DNA from 3 places in the Listeria sp. PSOL-1 genome. Region 2 is predicted to be linked to each of the others. Evidence: predicted binding sites of a transcription regulator. Region 2 holds the regulator's gene; each other region holds the start of a gene.
The links. Region 2 encodes LexA, which represses DNA repair genes until DNA is damaged. Its sites were predicted from a motif close to CGAACATATGTTCG; they were not measured.
Positions count from the first base shown of each region.

Region 1: a site for LexA is predicted at 4,454-4,467, ahead of uvrB (excinuclease ABC subunit UvrB). Genes of this name have one in related genera too.
Region 3: a site for LexA is predicted at 2,849-2,862, ahead of recA (recombinase RecA). Genes of this name have one in related genera too.

Region 1 is NZ_LR760298.1:1,681,920-1,688,125, forward strand. It holds gene uvrA (excinuclease ABC subunit UvrA) at 1-2,384, opposite strand, end outside; gene uvrB (excinuclease ABC subunit UvrB) at 2,392-4,368, opposite strand; gene G6Q10_RS08155 (DUF2198 family protein) at 4,574-4,795, opposite strand; gene G6Q10_RS08160 (HD domain-containing protein) at 4,812-5,462, opposite strand; gene G6Q10_RS08165 (heavy metal translocating P-type ATPase) at 5,658-6,206, opposite strand, start outside.
Region 2 is NZ_LR760298.1:957,425-963,630, reverse strand. It holds gene glnA (type I glutamate--ammonia ligase) at 1-915, shown strand, start outside; gene G6Q10_RS04690 (GNAT family N-acetyltransferase) at 998-1,525, opposite strand; gene lexA (transcriptional repressor LexA) at 1,599-2,213, opposite strand; gene G6Q10_RS04680 (cell division suppressor protein YneA) at 2,371-2,700, shown strand; gene mscL (large conductance mechanosensitive channel protein MscL) at 2,762-3,226, shown strand; gene G6Q10_RS04670 (DUF896 domain-containing protein) at 3,301-3,528, shown strand; gene tkt (transketolase) at 3,630-5,627, shown strand.
Region 3 is NZ_LR760298.1:690,227-696,432, forward strand. It holds gene G6Q10_RS03445 (helix-turn-helix domain-containing protein) at 1-734, shown strand, start outside; gene pgsA (CDP-diacylglycerol--glycerol-3-phosphate 3-phosphatidyltransferase) at 818-1,396, shown strand; gene G6Q10_RS03455 (competence/damage-inducible protein A) at 1,479-2,729, shown strand; gene recA (recombinase RecA) at 2,962-4,005, shown strand; gene rny (ribonuclease Y) at 4,343-5,905, shown strand; gene G6Q10_RS03470 (L-lactate dehydrogenase) at 6,089-6,206, shown strand, end outside.

The sequences.
Region 1 (6,206 bases), 720 kb from region 2:
AAACCTTCCTCGACAGTCATTTCTAAAATCTCAGCAATGTTTTTCCCTTTGTAACGAATATCAAGCGTTTCACTATTATAACGTTTTCCTGAGCAAACCTCGCACGGCACATACACATCTGGTAAAAAATGCATTTCAATTTTGATAATCCCATCGCCTTTACATGCTTCACAGCGACCGCCTTTCACATTAAAGCTAAAACGTCCCTTTTTATAGCCACGTATTTTAGCGTCATTTGTGCTAGCAAAAAGATCGCGTATGTCATCAAAAGCTCCAGTATAAGTTGCTGGATTTGAACGTGGTGTTCTGCCGATTGGCGACTGATCAATATCGATCATTTTTTCTAGATTTTCAATGCCTTTGATTTCTTTGTGTTCGCCTGGTTTGACGTTACCTCGATTTAATTTTCTTGTTAACGCTTTGCGCAAAACTTCATTGACAAGCGAACTTTTTCCAGAGCCGGATACACCAGTCACGCAAGTAAAGGTGCCAAGCGGTATATCTACTGAGACATTTTTAAGGTTATTCGCCTTTGCTCCAACAACTTGAATTTTATTGCCATTTCCTTTGCGACGTTCAGCAGGCACTGGGATAAATTTTTTCCCAGATAAATAATCTCCGGTAATGGAAGCTTTATTTTTGGCAACTTCGGTTGGTGTACCTGCTGCAACAACCGTTCCTCCGTGTTCACCAGCGCCAGGGCCAATATCAATGAGGTAGTCTGCTGCCATCATTGTATCTTCATCATGTTCAACGACAATCAATGTATTACCAATATCACGCATGCTTTGAAGTGTACTTACAAGCCGATCATTATCACGCTGATGCAAACCGATCGAGGGCTCATCGAGAATATACAAGACGCCTGTTAAACGCGAGCCAATTTGAGTGGCAAGCCTAATGCGTTGTGCTTCTCCACCAGAAAGTGTCCCTGCTGCTCGGCTAAGTGTAAGGTAATTTAAGCCGACATTTTTCAAAAAGCCTAAGCGATTCTTCACTTCTTTCAGGATTGGCGCAGCAATTTGACTTTCTTTATCTGACATCTCTAGCTTATCAAAAAACGCGAGTCCTTCATCGATCGAAAAATTGCTAATTTCCCCCAGATGATGACCACCAATCTTTACAGCTAAAGCTTCTTCTTTTAAGCGATAGCCATGACAAGTTGGACAAGGTAAATCTGTCATATACTGTGACATTTGTTCCCGTGTAAAATCTGAATTCGTTTCGCGATAACGACGCTCAACATTTGGCAAAATCCCTTCAAATGGCATCCATGTTTCGCGTGACATACCGAAATCATTTTTGTATTCAAAGAAAAATTCTTTTGTACCAGAGCCATTTAAAATAATGTCAAGCTGCTCTTTAGGTAGCTTTTCGAGCGGTACATCCATATCGATACCGAACTCTTTACAAGCTGAACTGAGCATTTGTGGATAATATTGTGAACTAATTGGGCGCCAAGGTACAATTGCTCCGTCATTCAGACTAAGCGACCGATCTGGGATAACGGTATCAACATCCACTTCTAGTTTTGTCCCTAAGCCATCACAAGTTGGGCAAGCACCAAATGGACTATTGAAAGAAAACATCCGCGGTTCTAATTCCCCAACAGTAAAACCACAATATGGACAAGCATAATGTTCACTGAAAAGAAGTTCTTTTTCACCAATAAGATCGACAACTGCATAACCATCTGCTAACTTGAGGGCAGCCTCTAATGAATCGTAAAGTCGTGAATGAATGCCTTCTTTAATAACAATCCGGTCAATGATAATATCAATTGAATGTTTTTTATTTTTTTCAATGGTGATATCATCAGTAATGTCATAAACTTCCCCATCAACACGAATACGAACATAACCTTGCTTTTTGATTTCTTCTAGTGTTTTCTTATGTGTTCCTTTCTTACCGGAAATAATAGGGGCTAGCACTTGCAGTCGTGTTTTTTCTGGATATTCTAGAACACGATCAACCATTTGCTCAATCGTTTGTGACGTAATTTCGATTCCATGATTTGGGCAAATTGGATGGCCAACACGTGCGTATAGTAATCGTAAATAATCATGAATTTCGGTAACTGTACCGACTGTTGACCTTGGATTTCGGCTTGTTGTCTTTTGATCAATTGAGATAGCTGGACTTAAACCTTCAATTAAGTCAACATCAGGCTTATCCATTTGTCCTAAGAATTGTCTAGCATAAGCTGAAAGTGATTCCACATAACGGCGTTGGCCTTCCGCATAAATGGTGTCAAAAGCAAGTGAGGATTTCCCAGAACCAGAAAGTCCGGTCATGACGACAAGTTTATCGCGGGGGATTTCGACATTTACATTTTTTAAATTATGAGCTCTGGCTCCTTGAATAACAATTTTATCTTTGTTCAACTTCGCTTCATCCTTCCGCCTTTAATTCAAGCAGTGCATCGCGTAACTCAGCGGCACGTTCAAAATCAAGCGCTTTGGCAGCTTCTTTCATGTCGTGCTCCATTTCTTCTATCAAAGCTAAGCGCTCTTTTTTCGACATTTTGCTAACATCTCGTAATTTCTCGTCTTCTCCACTTTCGACAGCAGTGGTCGCAGCAATAACGCCACGAATTTCTTTACGGATTGTTTTTGGCGTAATGCCATGTTCTTGATTATATACTTCTTGGATTTTACGCCTACGCTCTGTTTCATCAATTGAAGTACGCATGGAATCTGTCATTCGATCAGCATACATAATGACACGTCCATTTTCATTACGTGCGGCTCGTCCCATCGTTTGGATGAGTGAGCGCTCTGAACGTAAAAAGCCTTCTTTATCTGCATCAAGAATCGCAACAAGTGATACTTCTGGTAAATCAATACCCTCTCGAAGCAAATTAATTCCAACAAGCACATCAAATACGCCTAGCCGCAAATCACGGATAATCTCAATTCGTTCTAGTGTCTTCACTTCTGAATGAAGGTACTGCACTTTAATTCCTGCTTCTTTTAAATAATCGGTTAAGTCCTCTGCCATTTTTTTCGTTAATGTTGTAACAAGTACGCGCTCATCTTTTTTGATACGATCATTAATTTCATCCATCAAGTCATCGATTTGGCCTTGGATAGGGCGCACTTCGACAATTGGATCAAGAAGTCCAGTTGGTCGGATAATTTGTTCAACGACTTCGGGCGTTCTTTCTAATTCGTAAGGACCTGGTGTGGCTGAAATAAATGTGATTTGATTAATATGCTTTTCAAATTCTTCTAAACGTAACGGCCTATTATCAAGGGCAGATGGTAAGCGAAATCCATGATCGACAAGCATTTGTTTTCGCGCTTGGTCACCGTTATACATCCCTTTAATTTGTGGCATTGTGGCATGTGATTCATCAATGACGATTTGAAAATCATCTGGGAAATAATCAAGTAAAGTATAGGGTGTAGATCCAGCAGGTCGCAAAGCTAGATGCCTAGAATAATTTTCAATACCTGAGCAATAGCCCATTTCTTCCATCATTTCAAGATCATAATTGGTACGTTGCTCTAATCTTTGCGCTTCGAGTAATTTATTATCATCGCGTAATGCCTTTAATTGTTCTGCAAGTTCTATTTTAATGTTCTCAACCGCTTGACGCATGATGTCTGGCCTTGTGACAAAGTGAGAAGCTGGAAAAATGGATACTTGTTCTCTGTCACCAATAATTTCACCAGTTAGTGCATCAACTTCGCGGATTCGTTCGATTTCATCCCCAAAAAATTCAACACGCATACAGTGCTCATCTCTTGAAGCTGGAAAAATTTCAACAACATCTCCGCGCACACGGAAACGGCCACGCTGAAAATCAATGTCGTTCCGATCATACTGAATGTCAACCAATTTACGCAGCAAGCCATCTCGGCTAATCTCCATTCCTTTGCGAAGAGAAACAAGCATTTCACCATACTCTTCCGGGGAACCTAAACCGTAAATACAAGATACACTAGCAATGATAATAACATCTCGTCGTTCAAAAAGAGCAGCGGTTGCAGAGTGACGTAATTTATCAATCTCATCATTGATACTTGCATCTTTTTCAATGTACGTATCACTTTGTGGCACATAAGCTTCTGGTTGATAATAATCATAATAGCTTACAAAGTATTCTACTGCATTATTTGGAAAAAATTCTTTAAACTCACTATATAATTGCCCTGCTAATGTCTTGTTATGCGCCATGACAAGCGTTGGTTTATTGATTTCTTGAATGACATTTGAAATGGTAAATGTTTTACCTGTACCGGTTGCACCAAGAAGTGTTTGATGTTTTTGACCACTTTCAATACTAGCAACAAGCTCTTTTATTGCATTTGGTTGGTCTCCTGATGGTTTATATGCGGAAACTAAGTCAAATTTATCAGTCAATGATTTCCCTCCGTTCTACATCAAATCCTGTTCTAACCTATTATCCTTATTTTAACATATATTTTATATCCTTCCCAGCAAAAAGCGAACGTATTTTCGCTTTTTTATACATGAAAGACAGAAAAAACGCAATCAAAATTTGATCACGTTTTCTTTTTATTTTACCACTATCTTTGCTTTTTCCCTATTAATTCGCTTTCGTGTTTTACTTTAGCCGTCTTAGCATCATTCCGGATAAAAAAAAGCCAATTACCATTGAAAAAGCATCTATTATGATAACTGAAAAAGAAGAAGTATAACCCATTTTAGCGCTAGCAGTAATCAGCCCCAACATTAAGATCAAGGCAACGAAGCGATTATATGTGACTCGTGCGAATAAAAGAATAAGTAGTCCTGGGAAGAAAAAAGCAGACAGAATTTGATCCAACTCCTTTTCAGCTCCTTTAATCATTTTCTTTTAGTGCTCGTGTAATAATATCTGCTGTAAGTTCAGGTAAATCCGTTTTGTTAATTCCTTTTTCAGCTAACATTTCTGGTAAAATTTCTTTTAAAAAGTATTTCACTGAGCTAAGCTTACGATATTCATAAATAGTGGCCAAGGCTTCACTATAAATTTCAATAAAAATGGCCTCGGGATTCCCTTTTTGAATTTCGCCAAAAGACTCATATAATAAATCTACTTTATCAGCAATCGCTAATATTTTACCTTCTAAAGTTTGATCTTTTCCTTCTTTTAATAGATGGCGATAAAATGCCTGGAATTCTTTTGGAATCTCCCGTTTGATAAAATTGCGTGCCATGCTTTCTTCTACTTCTGAAAGCATTCCGCGCAACTCTTCTGTAGCATATTTAACAGGTGTTTTAATGTCACCAATGAACAGTTCAGAATAATCATGGTTAAGCGCTTTTTCATATAAAACACGCCAATCAATCTTATTCCCAGCTTGTTCTTCTACATATCCTAAAAACTGGGCAATGTTGGTTACTTTGAAAGAATGCTCGGCAACAGAATGTTCTTGGTATTTGAACTTGCCTGGACAACGGTAAATATTTTCTAAGTCAACTAAACTCTTGAAATATTGATGAATTCCCATATCATATCACTTCTTTCCTTACAACATGATTATTTTTTTGACAGTCGTTTGTCCATTCATTATTTTCCGTCGACAATATTTGTCATTAACTTTACCACAATTTTTTACAAATGAGCAAAAAAAGAGTTTGGAGCACGAATGAAATAAATCGAGATACTCTTATTTCGTTTACGCTCTAAACTCTTTATTTTTTATTTAGTCTAAATTTTTCACTTGTAAAATTCGTGTGGAATTAAGCACAGCGAGTAGTGTTACACCTACATCAGAAAAAACAGCTTCCCACATTGTAGCAAAACCAAACGCCCCAAGCGTCAAGAAAATTCCTTTCACAACTAAAGCAAAAATGATATTTTGCCAAACAACCTTTCTTGTCCGTTTAGCAATATTAATGGAAGTAGCGATTCGTGACGGCTCATCGGTCATAATAACAATATCCGCGGCTTCAATCGCTGCATCTGAACCTAAGCCTCCCATCGCAATGCCGACATCAGAACGGGCAAGAACTGGGGTGTCATTAATCCCGTCTCCTACAAATGCTACTTTTTCTCTTGAATGGGCTTGCTCCATGATTTTTTCTACTTGTGTAACTTTATCTTGTGGCAATAATTCGGAATAAACTTCATCTACGCTAAGATTTTTAGCCACTTCTTGACCGACTGCTCTCGCATCGCCGGTTAACATCACGGTCTTTTTGATATTAAGTTTTTTAAGTGCGGTTATTGCTCCTTTAGCATCGTCTTTCAC
Region 2 (6,206 bases):
GATGAAAATCGTAAGCCAACGCTTGAATTAAATGATTCAGGTGGCTACTTTGATTTAGCACCAACAGATTTAGGAGAAAATTGTCGTCGTGATATCGTGCTTGAGCTAGAGGAAATGGGCTTTGAAATTGAGGCTTCCCATCATGAGGTAGCTCCAGGTCAGCATGAAATTGATTTTAAATATGCAGATGCCGTAACCGCTTGTGACCATATCCAAACATTTAAGCTCGTAGTAAAAACGATCGCTCGTAAACACGGTTTGCATGCTACGTTTATGCCAAAACCTTTATTTGGAGTCAATGGTTCTGGTATGCACTTTAATATGTCTTTATTTGATGAAAAAGGAAATGCTTTTTTTGATAAAAAAGGCAAACTTGAACTTAGTACAACAGCTTATCAATTTTTAGCTGGAATGATCAAACATGCAAAGGGTTATACGGCGATTACAAATCCAACCATTAATTCTTATAAGCGCTTGGTACCTGGTTATGAAGCACCTTGTTACATAGCTTGGAGCGGTAAAAATCGTAGCCCGCTTATTCGTGTTCCTAGTTCCCGTGGATTAAGTACACGCCTTGAGTTAAGGAGCGTTGATCCCACGGCCAATCCATATCTCGCGATGGCTGTTCTTCTTAAATCAGGTCTCGATGGGATTAAAAATAAGCTAACACCACCGACACCAGTAGATCGTAATATTTATGGTATGAATGAAGAGGAACGCCATGAAAATGGGATTTATGATCTACCTGAGAATCTGAGTTGCGCACTTACTGAACTGGAAAAAGATGATATTGTGTGTGAGGCGCTTGGCGATCACCTTTTTGAACACTTTGTTGAGGCAAAAACGATTGAATGTGATATGTTTAGAACAGCTGTCCATCCATGGGAGCGAGAGCAGTATTTAGAAATTTATTAATTTGTGCTATAAATAACGATAAGCCCTTTGGTTTACGAGTTTTGATGATAACTCGTAAATCAAAGGGCTTATGCATGATACTCTATAGCTGAATGTGATATAAAACGTGTTCTTGCAAAGAAGATATGGGATCAACTTGCGGATGAAAAAAAGTTTTTTCATAGCTTAAACCAACTTTTTCCATAACACGTATGGAAGATTTGTTTAGTTTAGCAGTCAAGCTATAAAGTTCTTTTAAATCAGTTTTTGTTTTAGCAAACTGAATAACTGCGAGTGCTGCTTCGGTTGCTAAGCCTTGATTCCAATGTGAGCGAGCAAGCCGCCAACTAATTTCTGTTGCAGGCGTGAAGTCCATTTGAAAGGTTATCTGATGTAAACCAGTAAAGCCAATGAATTGGTCGTTTTCTTTCATACGGATAGCAAAAAGACCATAACCAACTGTATCGATTTCTTTTTGGATTGCACAAATTTGTGCAAGGCTTTCCGCATGAGTTAACGTGTTTGGGAAATAGCGCATGATCTCTTTATCGCTATTCATCGCTGAAAAATGCGGTAAATCAGCTTCAGTATAGCTTGTTGCCAGAAGACGCTTAGTTTCAAAATAAATCATTTTTGAGTTTACCTTTCTACAAATAAGTGGGTAGCTTCTTCAGCGAAAGAAGCTACCCACTTATTTGTTTTCATTAATAAACGTCACGGAACAAACCGATGACTTTGCCTAAAATAGAGACTTGACTTAAAATAATGGGCTCCATTGTATCATTTTCCGGCTGTAGCCGAAAATGATCTTTTTCTTTAAAGAAACGTTTGCAGGTGGCTTCGTTTTCGTCTGTCATCGCAACAACAATATCGCCGTTATTTGCATTTGATTGCTTGCGGACAATGACTTTATCACCATCAAGGATTCCAGCATTAATCATGCTTTCACCGGCAATTTCCAGCATAAAAATATCTGATTCACCAGCTGCCATGTATTCTGGTAATGGAAAATATTCATCAATATTTTCAACAGCTGTAATTGGCATCCCAGCTGTGACTTTCCCGATGATTGGGATGTTTACAACAGGTGGTGTAGGTGCTTCCTCTTCTAAAGCCAAAATTTCAATGGCACGAGGTTTGGTCGGATTGCGGCGAATTAAGCCTTTTCCCTCTAGACGAGCAAGATGACCATGGACGGTTGAGCTCGATGCAAGTCCTACCGCTTCACCAATTTCACGGACGGATGGCGGATAGCCTTTTGTTTTAACTTCGGATTTTATAAAATCATAAATATTTTGTTGGCGTTTGGATAATTTCATGCTTTCACCCCGTTATTTTTAATTCAGTATAACCTGTTTCAAGTATAGCAAATGTTTTCTGCATATGCAAACAAAGGTTCGATTTTTTTATTGACATTTAGGAACAAACGTTCTATACTAATAAAAAGCGAACGTATATTCTTTTGGAGGGATGAAAATGGTGCTTAAAACAATGTGGAATAAATATTATGCAACAATAATTTTTACAGTAGGTTGTTTAGCGATGGGATTAGTTGTTTTACTGTTAAATATTTCAAATAATGGTACGGATTATACAAAAATAGCAGTGGCAAATGGGGAGTCTGTATGGCAAATTGCTGAAAATTATGCAGAACAAACCAATATGGATAAAGTAGCTTTTGTTAAATGGGTAGAACAAGAAAATAACCTTATTGATGGCCAAGTTAGAGAAGGAGAAGACCTCGTTATTCCTGTGAGAAGTAATATACAACAAAATAAATCAACCATTCAATTAGCAAACAAGTAACCTTCTGACTTTATTTTCTTTCTGAAATTCGTTAAAATGATTCATGAAAGGGATGAAGTAAATGAAATCATTATTTAGTGAATTTAAAGCATTTATTGCAAAAGGAAATGCACTTGGAATGGCTATAGGGATCGTTATTGGTTCGGCTTTTACTTCGATTGTTAATTCATTAGTCAATGATATTCTTATGCCCCCACTTGGTCTACTTATTGGGAATGTGGATTTTAGCAACTTATTTGTCAGCCTTAATGGGAAGAGCTACTCATCTTTAAAGGCCGCTCAATCAGCTGGGGCTCCGACCATTAATTATGGTATGTTTTTGAATAATTTAATCAGCTTTGTCATCATTGCTTTTGCAGTATTTATATTGGTCAAATTAGTCACAAAATATATCATGGCTCTTGAACCAAAAGCACCAGCGACAAAAACTTGTCCATACTGTCAATCTGGTATACCCGAAGCGGCAACAAAGTGTCCCAATTGTACATCAGATCTACCAGCAGAAGAAGTAACGATTGAAAGCTAGTCAAACTTGGTATTCGGTAAGAAAGTATCCATCGGTGCTTTCTTATTTTATTATATGGATAAGGGTGATTTTTTATGTTGGAAAAAGCAAAAATAGAAAGAATCAATGAGCTATCAAGAAAGAAAAAAGCAGGTACATTAACAGCGGAAGAAAAAATAGAGCAAGAAAAGCTTAGAAAAGAATATATAGCATCCTTCAGAAATCACATGGAGTCAACACTTCAAAACACAACCATCGTTGATCCGCATGGCCAGGATGTTACGCCTCATAAGATTAAAAAAATGCGAAATAAAAAACATTAAATGAATAGAAACACTTATATTTCAAGCTTTTTAGTAGTATTTTTTCTATTTTAAGATTAAGATAAGTATATCTAATATTTTTAAAAGAGAGGATGTTTTTTTTGTTCGATAAAATGGATCAATTAGCTATTAATACGATCAGAACTCTATCAATTGACGCGGTGCAAAAAGCAAATTCTGGTCATCCTGGTTTACCTATGGGAGCTGCTCCAATGGCTTATGCACTTTGGTCACGTGTTTTAAACACGAATCCTGCCCATTCTAAGTGGTTTAATCGTGATCGGTTTATATTATCAGCTGGTCATGGTTCAATGTTGCTTTATAGTTTATTACATTTAAGTGGGTTTAAACTGAGTTTAGATGACATTAAGAATTTTCGGCAGTGGAATAGTTTAACACCAGGGCATCCGGAATATTTACATACAGATGGTGTTGACGTAACAACAGGGCCTCTTGGCCAAGGAATTGCAATGGCTGTTGGTATGGCAATGGCTGAACGTCATTTAGAAGGGCTTTATAATCAAGAAGATTTTGCGATTGTTGATCACTATACATATGTTTTATGTGGTGATGGAGACTTAATGGAAGGCGTCGCATCTGAGGCTGCATCTTTAGCTGGTCATGAAAAGCTAGGTAAGCTAGTTTTACTCTATGATTCAAATGATATTTCTCTTGATGGAGATCTTAATAAATCATTTTCTGAAAACGTTAAAGGCCGTTTTGAAAGCTATGGATGGGAACATTTATTAGTCAAAGATGGCAATGATACAGCAGAAATTTTAGCTGCGATTGAAAAAGCCAAACAAAATACAACACAACCGACCATGATTGAGGTTAAAACGGTCATTGGTTTTGGTTCACCAAATGCTGGTACAAGTAAAGTTCACGGAGCACCTTTAGGCGAAGAAGGTGTGAAAGTAGCAAAAGAAGTTTATGGTTGGGAATACAAAGAACCTTTTTATGTTCCACAAAAGGTTTATGATCGCTTTAAGGAAAGAGTAGCCGATCGTGGAGCAAAACGAGAACAAGAATGGAACCAACTGTTCACAAAATATAAAGAAAAATTCCCTAAATTAGGAAAGCAACTTGAAGAGAGCATAAAGAATCAACTTCCTGCGAATTGGGATAAAAAACTACCAGTATATGGTGCAGATGATTCCCTTGCTACGCGAGCTTCCAGTGGTGAAGTGATTAATGCCCTAGCTGAACAAGTTCCAACATTGTTTGGAGGCTCAGCTGACCTTGCTGGTTCTAATAACACGACAATTAAATCAGATAAACAGTTTACAAAAGATGCAAAAAAAGAACGTAATATCTGGTTTGGCGTTCGAGAATTTGCTATGGGAGCAGCTCTTAACGGAATGGCTCTTCATGGCGGGCTAAAAGTATATGGTGGTACATTCTTCGTCTTTTCTGATTACATGAGACCTTCCATTCGTCTTGCTGCGATTCAGCATTTACCAGTTACGTACGTGCTTACGCATGACAGTATTGCTGTTGGAGAAGATGGACCAACACATGAACCGGTAGAGCAATTAGCTTCTCTTAGGGCAATGCCTGGACTTTCTGTGATTCGCCCTGCTGATGGAAATGAAGTGGTTGCAGCTTGGAAGTTAGCGATTCAATCAACAGACCTGCCTCATGCTTTAGTTTTAACACGGCAAGGGCTACCAACACTTCCAAATTCTGCTAAACTTGCAGATGAAGGTGTAAGTAAAGGCGCTTATGTTCTTTCTCCTGCAGATAAAGAGACACCTGATCTTCTTCTTTTAGCTAGTGGATCAGAAGTCAACTTAGCAGTAAAAGCACAATCTAAATTAAAAGAAAGTGGCATTTCTGCTTCTGTTGTTAGTATGCCGTCATTTGACCTTTTTGCTAAACAAAGTGATGAATACAAAGAAAGTGTGCTTCCAAGCGCAGTTAAAAAACGGGTGGCTATCGAAATGGCTGCAAGCTTCGGATGGGAACGTTATGTTGGTACAGACGGAAAAATTATTGGCATTGATAAATTTGGTGCGTCTGCTCCTGGTGACACAATTATTGAAAATTACGGATTTACAGTAGAAAATGTGGTTTCTATTGTAAAATCACTACTATAGTGTAAAAACACATATTATAATGTGTCAGACTGTAGACAAAGTAAATAAAAAACTTTGTTTACAGTCTTTTTTAATTTATAATAAAATGGTATTTCCGCACAGTTTCTTCAATATACGTAAACCCAAATATACGCATTGTTTTTGAAAAGTTATGAGACGGTCGAGAGATTGAATTTAACAAATTTAATTAACTTTTTAATATAAATCAATAACTAAATATATAAAACTTACATTTATATATTTAACGTTTATGACAAAAAACGGCTCATTTATTATATTTTTCGTTTTTGTATCCGGTTTTATGCTATGATGAAAGCGTAAATCATTATAATTAAAAAGGAGAGTTTAAGTGGTGGCTTAATAAGTAAAGTCAATAGTTCTCAATCTTCTGTTGTCTATAATCACAATCCTATAGTACAATTATCTCTAAAGAATCGAACACAGTATATTTCTCACGACAAACAAGCTTATGCTCGTGCTAAGTATAGTTTCAGAGTCGGCCCTATAAAAGGATTATCAACACAAGCAGGTATTGAAGCGGTATCTGTTGCTGGAAATAGATTCGGTAATCTTAGTTAT
Region 3 (6,206 bases), 270 kb from region 2:
TTAATGAATTTGAAACAGAAGTCCCTAAAACACAGCAAGAGGGCCCCGAACAAGAACAAAGGCGCGCTCGAAAAAAAGCGTCCTCACTTGCAGCTCATTCGGTCGGAGGAAGTGGTCATGGGCGTCATCGTTTGTTTGATATTTTACCTAAAGTTTTGATTGTGCTCTTTATCCTTTTTATTCTCTTTATTATTTGGTATTTTGTTTTTGCAAGTGGCGGTTCAAATGATAGTGCGACGAAAAACAAAAATAGCGATTCCAAAGTAAATCTCCAAGATGATACCAACTCGTCTTCCACCAAGAAATCAAACAGTAAGTCTGACGAAGAAAAGAAAAAAGCTGATAAAGACAAAAAAGAAGATGAAGAAAAGAAAAAAGAATCCGACAAAAAAACAGAAATTACTAAAGGCGAAACATCAGGTAACACCACAACGTATACTGTCAAAAACGCTGATAAATTAAGTGTTCAGGTCAGTGCAGAGGACGCAGCTTCGTGGATAGGTATTTCTGGAAAAAGTGGAAATAGCCTTTATAATAAAACGTTGAATGCTGGTGATAGCTCTGGATCAATTGATGCCGGTAGCGAATCCACCATATCTATTGTTATTGGGAATGCGCCTGCTACAACAGTAAAAATTAACGACGAAAAAATCGAGCTTGACTCATCACCTGTTAAACAAGTCCTAACGATTAACCTTGAAAAGGATGAAGATACATCTTCTGATACTAACTAAATAATGTGATAAGCATGGAGTAGAGAACGTAAATCCTTATGATCTTCTACTTCATGCTTTAGTACATAAAAGGAGCGAAAAAAATGAATTTACCTAATAAGCTTACTGTAGCGCGTATAATTTTAATCCCTATTTTTGTTATTTTGTGTGTTGTTCCATTTCATTTTGGAAGTATTTCATGGCTTGGTTCCACTATCCGGGTGACGAGTTTAATCGCAACGCTTATTTTTATTATAGCTGCTCTTACTGACTGGTTTGATGGTCATCTGGCTAGGAAGTATCATCTAATTACAAATTTTGGGAAATTTGCTGATCCAATGGCTGATAAATTACTTGTGACTGCGGCTTTTATTGTTTTAGTTGAAATGCAGATTGCACCGGCTTGGGTCATCATTTTAATTATTAGTCGTGAACTAGCTGTTACTGGACTTCGATTGCTCTTGGTTGAGGCTGGAGAAGTGATGGCAGCAGGTCAACTTGGTAAGATTAAAACATTTACACAAATGATTGCTATTCCATTAATGTTACTTAATAATTTTCCATTTGCTTGGAGTGGTATTCGTGTAGATTTAATTTTCTTATACGTTTGTGCCTTTTTTGCGGTTTGGTCCGGTATTGATTATTTTTATAGAAATCGTGGTATTTTTAAGGGATCCATGTAAGTTTAAACGATAACAAGCGCACGTATTCTTTCATTTCATCGTGCGCTTGTTTTTTACTAGAACTGAAAGGGCGCGTTATGTCATGAAAAAAGCAGAAATCATTGCTGTTGGAACTGAACTTCTTCTTGGACAAATCATCAATTCAAACGCCACTTTTTTAGCAAAAGAACTTGCTGGATTAGGGGTTTATACGTATTATCAGACCGTTGTAGGAGATAATCGTGAACGACTTTTAGAAGTAATTAAAGTTGCAGAATCAAGAAGCGATTTTCTTATTTTTACTGGAGGACTTGGACCAACAGAAGACGATATCACAAAGCAAGTTTTAGCTGAATATCTCGGTAAAAGTCTTATCATCGATGCAGAACACCTCCAAAAAATAGCGCATTACTTTACAGCCAATAAGCGCAAAATGACACAAAACAATCAGTTGCAAGCGTTGGTTATTCAAGGCGCACAAGTTTTAAAAAATGATGTCGGTTTTGCTGCTGGCATGTATTTGACTGAGAATAAACATGCTTATTTCTTACTTCCAGGTCCACCTTCTGAAATGCAGCCAATGTTTACAAACTATGCGAAACCGATTATCCTCGGGCTAAATGATGAAATGGTTCATTTAGAATCACGTATACTGCATTTTTTTGGGATAGGGGAATCGAAGCTAGCCGATGATTTAAGCGATTTAATTTCCAAACAAAGGAATCCAACAATTGCGACATATGCTAGTCAAGATGAAGTAGAAATCAGAATTACTGCTACTGCCAATACGAAAGAAGAAGCTTTGCAATTATTAGATGAGACTGAATTGAAGATACTTAAAAAAGAAAGGACTTATTTTTATGGCTACGGAAATACGTCATTAAAAGAAGTCGTTTCTAAAGAATTGTTAGAAAAAAAGATAACGATTTCAGCTGCTGAAAGTTTAACTGCTGGATTGTTTCAAGCAGAACTTGCCAGCATTCCCGGTATTTCAAAAATTTTTGCAGGTGGCATGGTAACTTATAGCGAAGAGATAAAGCACCATTTGTTAAAGGTTAGGCAAGATGTGATTGAGCAAGAAGGTGTTGTTAGTGCAGCTTGTGCTAAAGAGATGGCCGATCATATACGTTTAGCTTGTCAAACTGAAATGGGGATTAGTTTTACTGGTGCTGTCGGTCCAGATGGTCTCGGAGGGCATCCTGCTGGCACAGTTTGGATTGGGTTAAGTGTGAGTGGTTTTGAAACAACGGCCTATTTATTTAAATTTGGAAAAGATCGTAATATGAATCGTCGAAAAGCAGTAAAACAAGGGTTTCAAGTGATTCGTAATTTTTTAGATAAACTTAAGGATTAAAAAGAGATAAAACCGAATGAACACGCCATATTTTCCAAGAAAAAATAAATAGACGGACGATGGATTTCAAGCTATAATATTAGCTACAGAAGCGCTCTGTTTCATGTAAATAAAAAAAGCGAACGTTTATTCGCTTTTTGCTTGCTTATCATATTAAAATAAGATATAGTAGTTCTAGGAATTATGGAAGTGAGAAATAAAGACTTTTCCAGAATAAGAAGGAGGCAATATTGTGAATGATCGTCAAGCGGCTTTAGAACAAGCATTAAAATCTATCGAAAAACAATTTGGTAAAGGTTCCATTATGAAACTTGGGGAGCATACTGATCAAAATATATCTACGGTATCAAGTGGATCGCTAGCATTAGATATTGCACTTGGTGTGGGTGGTTATCCACGCGGAAGAATTGTTGAAATTTACGGCCCAGAGAGTTCTGGTAAAACAACAGTAGCGCTACATGCTATTGCAGAAGTTCAAGCACAAGGCGGGACTGCAGCATTTATTGATGCTGAACACGCACTTGACCCAACATATGCTAAAAATTTGGGCGTAAATATTGATGAATTGCTTCTTTCTCAACCAGATACAGGTGAGCAAGCTCTTGAAATTGCTGAAGCGCTTGTCCGTAGTGGTGCAGTAGATATTTTGATTATCGATTCGGTAGCAGCGCTTGTTCCTCGTGCTGAAATTGAAGGCGAAATGGGTGATGCACACGTAGGTTTACAAGCCCGTTTAATGTCTCAAGCATTGCGTAAGCTTTCAGGTGTTATTAACAAATCCAAGACCATTGCCGTTTTCATCAACCAAATCCGTGAAAAAGTTGGCGTTATGTTTGGAAACCCAGAAACAACACCAGGCGGAAGAGCATTGAAATTTTATTCAACAGTGCGTTTAGAAGTCAGACGAGCAGAACAATTAAAACAAGGAACAGAAGTCATTGGGAATAAAACCAAGATAAAAGTAGTCAAAAACAAAGTAGCACCTCCATTTAGAGTCGCAGAAGTGGATATTATGTACGGAGAAGGAATCTCGCGTGAAGGTGAACTTGTTGATATGGCTTCAGAAGTAGATGTTATTAACAAGAGCGGCTCGTGGTATTCCTATAATGAAGAGCGAATTGGTCAAGGACGTGAGAATGCTAAACAATATCTCAGAGAAAATTCAACGATTCGTGACGAGATTTCAAAACGAGTTCGTGAAGAATATGAGATCGATATAGCAAAAGATGTGAATGAAGAGTCAGACGATGAATTTAAGTTACTTGAAGATGAATAATATAAGGTTAAGGGATAGGTTCTTCCAGTAAAGAACCTATCCCTTATTTTTAGTACATTTATTGTTCATTTATGCAAAAATGTAATCGCTTACCCTATATTTATAAAATAATTTAGATTTTGCTCATTCTTTGTTACCCTTTCCTTGACAATGTCAGTTTTGATCTATAGAATTAAATTGTATATTTTACATCGTTATAGAACTAGGTATTTTATCAGTTGTATAGCGTACGTTGGGGAATCCCCTAATGAATGATGAAAAATACACTTGTGCCGAATTTTGTTTTCGGCTACCGACATAATCATAACGAAAATTGAATAGCAAAGGAGGTGTAAGGATGACAATTGCAATCATAATCATCTCCAGCTTGCTTTTCTTAATCGTCGGTTTAGTTGTGGGCTCACTTGTTAATAAATCAAGTACACAAAAGAGACTTGTTGCTGCACGTGGCACTGCTGAATTAATTGTTGAAGATGCGAAGAAGGAAGCAGAAACAACAAAAAAAGAAGCGCTGCTAGAAGCAAAGGAAGAGAGCCATAAGTTACGTACTGAAATCGAAAATGAACTTCGTGGGCGAAGAGTCGAATTACAAAAATCAGAAAATCGCTTATTGCAAAGGGAGGAAAACCTCGACAGGAAAGATACTTCTTTGAGTAAACGAGAAGCTACACTTGAGAAAAAAGAGGAGAATATCAGTAAACGGCAACAACATATTGAAGAGAAGGAAAGCAAAATTGATGAGATGATGCAAAATAGGCAAGCTGAACTAGAGCGAATTTCTGCACTTTCAAAAGATGAAGCTAAACATATCATCCTTAACCAAGTAGAAGAAGAATTGTCCCATGACACTGCTATTATGGTAAAAGAGGCAGAAAATAGAGCCAAAGAAGAGGCTGATAAAAAGGCAAAGAATATTTTGTCACTTGCCATCCAGCGCTCTGCAGCTGACTATGTTGCTGAAACAACCGTATCTGTTGTTTCATTACCAAATGACGAAATGAAGGGTAGAATAATTGGACGTGAAGGACGGAATATTCGGACACTCGAGACATTAACTGGCATTGATTTAATCATTGATGATACACCCGAAGCAGTTATTTTATCAGGATTCGATCCTGTTCGTCGTGAAATTGCACGGATTGCTCTTGAAAAACTTGTTCAAGATGGGCGTATCCATCCAGCTCGAATTGAAGAGATGGTAGATAAGGCACGCAAAGAAGTTGATGAACATATTCGTGAGGTTGGTGAACAAGCAACCTTTGAAGTGGGTATTCATTCTATTCATCCTGATCTGATTAAGATTCTAGGACGTTTGCGTTACCGTACAAGCTATGGACAAAATGTACTTAATCACTCATTAGAAGTTGCAAACTTAGCTGGTATTTTAGCAGGAGAACTTGGCGAAGATGTGACACTTGCTAAACGTGCAGGTCTTTTACATGATATTGGTAAAGCAATTGATCATGAAATTGAAGGTAGTCACGTTGAAATTGGCGTTGAGCTTGCAACAAAATATAAAGAAAATGAAGTGGTTATAAATAGTATTGCTTCACATCATGGTGACACGGATCCAACATCGATTATTGCCGTGTTAGTAGCTGCTGCAGATGCACTTTCTGCTGCAAGACCAGGTGCTCGTAGTGAAACGCTTGAAAACTACATTCGTCGTCTTGAAAAATTAGAAGAGATCTCTGAATCCTATGAAGGTGTTGAGAAATCTTATGCTATCCAAGCGGGGCGTGAGGTACGTATCATGGTAGAACCTGAAGCGATTGACGACCTTGCTTCCTATCGATTAGCGCGCGATATCAGGAAACGAATTGAAGAAGAACTTGATTACCCTGGGCATATCAAGGTAACCGTGATTCGTGAAACACGGGCTGTAGAATATGCAAAATAAGAATATCAAACACACATTCTATTTTTAGAGTGTGTGTTTTCATGTTGTAGAAAACTTGTTTATGGAGATAAGTATTATTTTCCTTCTCCGACAGACATTCGAACAGTATGACAAGAAACACTTGCTTCAATCCAACTTTTTTGTGTAGAATAGACAAGACATAAGAATGGAAGGAAGTTTTAAATGAAACCACGTAAAGTAATGATCATTGGCGCTGGGAACGTAGGTTCAGCAGCAGCTCATGCTTTTATTAATCAAAAATTTATTGAAGAATTAATTTTAGTCGATTTGAATGAGGAAC